2 linked regions of the Peribacillus sp. FSL E2-0218 genome follow. The protein of the gene in region 1 binds, or shares a complex with, the protein of each later gene. Links are inferred from orthologs where the notes say so. Each region holds a gene or a part of one and is shown on either strand. Other genes may lie near its edges.

What was found. The genes of interacting proteins can lie anywhere in the genome.
Region 2: the proteins of rpsG (region 1) and tig are in contact, whole or in part, in a crystal structure (PDB 3GTY), measured with the Thermotoga maritima proteins. The link is inferred for Peribacillus sp. FSL E2-0218 from one-to-one orthologs. Residues at the interface, in WP_004081843.1 of Thermotoga maritima: Lys34, Lys52, Lys55, Glu59, Arg62, Gln63, Glu66, Asn67, Lys69, Val71, Arg95, Ala109, Lys110, Lys111, Gly112, Arg113, Pro114, Glu117, Glu121, Ile124, Ala125, Tyr127, Asn128, Asn129, Thr130, Gly131, Lys135, Asp139, Arg142, Met143; in WP_004081061.1 of Thermotoga maritima: Glu122, Val124, Val129, Leu130, Tyr133, Glu188, Gly259, Ile262, Tyr263, Glu266, Ser270, Glu273, Gln274, Glu277, Arg308, Gln311, Ile312, Ser315, Tyr316, Glu325, Arg329, Arg336, Leu363, Phe366, Trp367, Arg373, Leu377, Arg381, Leu384, Glu387.

What each region holds. Positions count from the first base shown.
Region 1 is NZ_CP150304.1:132,091-134,929, forward strand. The notes cover bases 1-2,830. They hold rpsG (30S ribosomal protein S7), read left to right. Parts: upstream 1-1,095; coding sequence 1,096-1,566; downstream 1,567-2,830. Other genes in these bases: MHI53_RS00680 (50S ribosomal protein L7ae-like protein), read left to right, coding at 279-527; rpsL (30S ribosomal protein S12), read left to right, coding at 632-1,054; fusA (elongation factor G), read left to right, coding at 1,611-2,830. In the rest of the region: more of fusA, read left to right, coding at 2,831-2,839.
Region 2 is NZ_CP150304.1:3,557,077-3,560,049, reverse strand. What follows is about bases 1-2,964. They hold tig (trigger factor), read left to right. Parts: upstream 1-818; coding sequence 819-2,111; downstream 2,112-2,964. Other genes in these bases: clpX (ATP-dependent protease ATP-binding subunit ClpX), read left to right, coding at 2,545-2,964; MHI53_RS17110 (tetratricopeptide repeat protein), read left to right, coding at 1-635. In the rest of the region: more of clpX, read left to right, coding at 2,965-2,973. UniProt on the Bacillus subtilis protein: Involved in protein export. Acts as a chaperone by maintaining the newly synthesized protein in an open conformation. Functions as a peptidyl-prolyl cis-trans isomerase.

The DNA.
Region 1 (2,839 bases):
TCAATGACGATACCTGAATATGGTGCTCCCATCCAGCGGAGCCGATGATCAGGAAATCATTGCGCTGGTCTCCCTTAATTACCCATCATGCCCGAGAGCCTGATGAGGATTCAGACTTAATATTTCGCTAAAGCAATTTGCAAATCTTTATAGAAATATGTATGGAAAACCTTTTGCTTTTAATTAATTTTTTGAAAGAAGTTGACAGTATCCGACTTATAATGATACTATAGCAAAGGTGCTCCTATGTTACCCTGTAACTTTGGAGGATATGGACCATGTCTTATGAAAAAGTAATACAGGCAAAGTCAGTGATTATAGGAACGAAACAAGCAGTTAGAGCTCTTAAAAACAATTTAATTCAAGAGGTTATCATCGCTGATGATGCAGATATATACTTGACTGGGCGCGTCATTGAGACCGCTAAGAAATTGGATGTTCCTATCACATATGTTGATTCGATGAGAATGCTTGGCAAAGCATGTGGTATTGATGTCGGAGCAGCAACTGTTGCCATTAAAAAGTAAAAATGTTTTTGCAATATTATTTGCAAAGACTTTGTTTTTACCCATTTATGAACCACCTGGATGTGTGGTACTAGAAATGAAAACGTGAAGGGAGGAAAAATGTAATGCCTACTATTAATCAATTAGTGCGTAAAGGACGCGAGTCTAAAGAGGTTAACTCAAAATCTCCAGCACTTAACAAAGGCTACAACAGCTTTAAAAAAGCACAAACTAACGTATCATCTCCGCAAAAACGTGGTGTTTGCACTCGTGTGGGTACTATGACACCGAAGAAACCGAACTCCGCGTTACGTAAATATGCGCGTGTACGTTTAACAAACGGTATCGAGGTAACAGCTTATATCCCAGGTATCGGTCACAACCTACAAGAACACAGCGTGGTTCTTATCCGTGGCGGTCGTGTAAAGGATTTACCAGGGGTACGTTACCATATCGTACGTGGTGCTCTTGATACTGCTGGAGTTAACAATCGTATGCAAGGCCGTTCTAAATACGGTACTAAGCGTCCGAAAGCAGCTAAAAAATAATCTCAAACAAAAATTGAACTTTCTTGAAAGGAGGAAATATAATGCCTCGTAAAGGACCTGTAACGAAAAGAGACGTATTACCAGATCCAATTTATAATTCAAAACTTGTGACTCGCTTAATCAACAAATTAATGGTTGATGGACAAAGAGGTAAATCACAAAAAATTCTTTACTCTGCATTTGATTTAATCAAAGAACGTACTGGCAATGAGCCAATCGAAGTTTTCGATCAAGCACTTAAAAACATCATGCCTGTATTAGAAGTAAAAGCACGCCGTGTGGGTGGAGCTAACTACCAAGTACCAGTTGAGGTGCGCCCAGACCGCAAATCGACTTTAGGACTTCGTTGGTTGGTAAACTACTCTCGCCTTCGTGGAGAAAAAACGATGGAAGAGCGTTTAGCTTACGAAATCATGGATGCTGCCAACAACACTGGAGCAGCTGTTAAGAAACGTGAAGATACACACAAAATGGCTGAAGCTAATAAAGCATTCGCTCATTATCGCTGGTAAGATCAATCACTATAAAATCCTTATAGAAGGAAGGAGAAAGACAAATGGCAAGAGAGTTCTCCTTAGCAAACACTCGTAATATCGGTATCATGGCTCACATCGATGCTGGTAAAACGACAACAACAGAACGTGTTCTTTATTACACTGGTAAAATCCATAAAATTGGTGAAACACACGAAGGTGCATCACAAATGGACTGGATGGAACAGGAACAAGAACGCGGAATCACGATCACATCCGCTGCAACAACTGCACAGTGGAAAGGTCACCGTGTAAACATCATCGATACGCCAGGACACGTAGACTTCACAGTTGAAGTTGAACGTTCATTGCGTGTACTTGATGGAGCTGTAGCCGTACTTGATGCCCAATCAGGTGTTGAGCCTCAAACTGAAACAGTTTGGCGCCAAGCTACAACTTATGGTGTACCACGTGTCGTATTCGTAAATAAAATGGACAAAATCGGTGCGGATTTCCTTTATTCAGTAGGAACAATCCACGATCGTCTTCAAGCAAATGCTCACCCGGTTCAGTTACCTATCGGTGCTGAAGATCAATTCTCTGCAATCATCGACCTTATCGAAATGAAAACTCATTTTTATGGTAATGACCTAGGAACTGATATCACTGTTGGTGAAATTCCTGAAGAACATCGTGAATTGGCTGAAGAGTACCGTGAAAAGCTAATCGAAGCAGTAGCAGAAGTTAACGAAGACTTAATGGAGAAATACCTTGGTGGCGAAGAAATCAGCATTGCTGAATTGAAAGCAGCCATCCGTACAGCTACCGTTAATGTTGAGTTCTTCCCGGTTATCTGTGGATCGGCTTTCAAAAACAAAGGTGTTCAATTAATGCTTGATAACGTTATCGACTTCCTTCCATCTCCATTGGATGTACCGGCTATCAAAGGTACTCTACCGGATTCAGAAGATGAAGTGGAACGTCATTCAGATGATTCTGAGCCGTTCTCTGCTCTAGCGTTTAAAGTAATGACTGACCCTTACGTTGGTAAACTTACATTCTTCCGCGTGTACTCAGGTACATTGGAATCAGGATCTTATGTAATCAACTCAACTAAAGGAAAACGTGAGCGTATTGGACGTATCCTTCAAATGCACGCAAACAGCCGTGAAGAAATATCTACTGTTTACGCAGGGGATATCGCTGCAGCTGTTGGTTTGAAAGATACGACGACTGGTGATACTCTATGTGATGACAAGAACCAAGTTATTCTTGAATCCATGGTGTTCCCAGAGCCAGTTATCTCGCTTTC
Region 2 (2,973 bases), 3.4 Mb from region 1 along the record:
AGATGCTGCAGTTCAGTAAACGGGCACTTGAGGATAAAAAAGAGGAAGAAGACAGGAACACTCAGCAGATTGCAGCGGAATTGCAAGAGGATGGGCTTTTTGAAGGCAAGACGGATAATGAAATGTTTTTGGTCATTTCAAAACTAACGCATATCAATATCCGACCGTTTATCCCTCAAATCGAGCAATTTCTGCAATCCGAAGGGCACCCCTTCTTTAAAACGATGCTCCTGAACATTCTGACCGACCAGGAATATAACGAACAAGTGAGACTTAGCAAATTCAATGAATCGAAGTCGGTCCTCCCGACGGAATTGAAGAGCTTGAAGGAAACGGACTTCTATAAGAAGATCACCAGCCTGACGGAAGCAAGAATCAGTCAAGATAACCCAAGCTTGTTCGAGATGGTGCATAGTTTAATCGAACGGCATTCCTTCCTGTTATACCCCTTCGAACCGGAACAGGAGAGCATTCCTTCTTGGGCGGCCGCTTACCATGCCTTGGCGGAGGAATACATGACTGGTGAAGTTTCCGCGAGGGGCATAGCAGGATTTTACCTCGCAGAAGAGGATGCCGTAGCCGATATTCTTTCCTATTTAAAAGAAATTGAGGAAATTTCTTATCCCATTATTTAACCTATTGCTGTTGTAACAGAATCAACCTGTGGTATAATGTAGTGGTTGTAATGTATAATTCGTCTTATTTTGACGAAACCCAAGATTTTTTGGGTATATTTGAGGGATGACTTGTTAACACTTGCAAAGCATATTCATCCAATGCTTATTATTGAAGTATATAGATTTTTTGGAGGGAAACACATGTCTGTAAAATGGGAAAAACAAGAAGGTAATCAAGGCGTACTAACAATCGAAGTTGACGCTGCAAAAGTAAACGAAGGTTTAGACGCAGCTTTCAAAAAAGTAGTGAAACAAGTAAACGTACCTGGCTTCCGTAAAGGTAAAATGCCACGTCAAATGTTCGAAAAAAAATTCGGCGTAGAATCTCTTTACCAAGATGCGCTTGATATCATTCTTCCGGACGCTTACGCAAATGCTGTCGAAGAAGCTGGAATTCAGCCTGTAGATCGTCCAGAAATCGACATCGAGAAAATGGAAAAAGGCGAAAACCTAATTTTCACTGCAACTGTAACAGTTAAGCCAGAAGTTAAATTAGGAGATTACAAAGGTGTTGAAGTTGAAAAGTTCAACACGGAAGTAACGGACGAAGATGTGGATAACGAATTGAAAACTTTACAAGAGCGTCAAGCTGAGCTTGTCGTGAAAGAAGAAGGACAAGTTGCCGAAGGCGATACAGTTGTTCTTGACTTTGAAGGATTCGTTGATGGTGAAGCATTCGAAGGCGGAGCTAGCGAAAACCATTCATTGGAAATCGGTTCTAATTCTTTCATCCCAGGATTCGAAGAGCAACTTGTTGGTCTTGAAACTGGCGCTGAAAAAGATATTGAAGTTACTTTCCCTGAAGAATACCATGCTGCTGAACTTGCAGGAAAACCAGCTGTATTCAAAGTGAAAATTCACGAAATCAAAACAAAACAACTTCCTGAGTTGGATGATGAGTTCGCGAAAGACGTTGACGACGAAGTGGAAACGTTGGCTGAACTGAAAGAAAAAACAAAACATAAATTAGAGCATGACAAAAAACATGAAGAAGAAAACTTCATTCAAAACACTGTAATTGGCAAAGCTGTTGAAGGTGCAGAAATGGACGTTCCTGAAGCTATGATTTCCAACGAAGTGGACCGCATGATGAACGAATTCTCTCAACGCATTCAATCTCAAGGTCTTAATCTAGAACTTTACTACCAATTCTCAGGTCAAGATGAAGAAGCTTTGAAAGCGCAAATGAAAGAAGAAGCTGAAGGACAAGTTCGTACGAGCTTAACTCTTGAAGCAATCGCTGAAGCTGAAAAGCTTGAAGCGACTGATGAAGATGTAGAAGCCGAGCTTGGACAAATGGCTACAATGTACAATATGGAAATTGATGCGATCAAACAAGCTCTTGGAAACTTGGAAGGCATCAAAGGCGATCTTAAAATTAAGAAAGCCATTGACTTCTTGGTAGAAAACAGCAAAACAGTTGACGCTAAATAATTTTTATAAGTAAGCGGATTTTAATATTTTCTTTTAAAAAAACAAGGCGCGAGTAATCGTGCCTTGTTTTATACATATTGAGAATTAGTGGAAATTTCAAATATCGGTTATTTCCTGATTGATTTTTTTTGGATTTCAGTGTAGATTAGTTCTAATACCGCATATACATATTTATACAGCGAATCCTAATTTTAAAAATCAAAAGTTTTGGGCATACTGGTAAAGGGCAAATACATATTGATTGATTATTGTACTTATTTAACAACTCGGACGCGTGAGCATTTTTGTTACTAAACTTCCAAGAACATGATAAAATGCAAAACATACTAGGGATTTGGAATGCTTAACTAGAGGTGTGCCTAGTTTTTTTTCAATTAAGATTGGGTACCGCTATGTACTAGAGTTGGAAGAGTATTTAAAGGGGTGAACGTACATGTTTAAATTTAATGATGAAAAAGGACAGCTGAAATGTTCTTTTTGCGGAAAAACACAAGAACAAGTCCGTAAACTGGTTGCTGGTCCAGGTGTATATATTTGTGACGAGTGTATCGAGCTTTGTACGGAAATCGTCGAGGAAGAACTTGGTACTGATGAAGAAGTGGAATTCAGAGATGTACCTAAACCTATGGAAATCCGGGAAATTCTTGATGAATACGTGATTGGACAAGAACAGGCGAAGAAATCTTTGGCTGTTGCGGTTTACAATCATTATAAGCGTATCAATTCCAATAGCAAAGTCGACGATGTCGAGCTTTCGAAAAGTAACATTGCCCTAATCGGACCGACAGGAAGCGGGAAAACCCTTCTTGCACAAACATTGGCCCGTCTATTGAATGTTCCTTTTGCCATTGCTGATGCGACT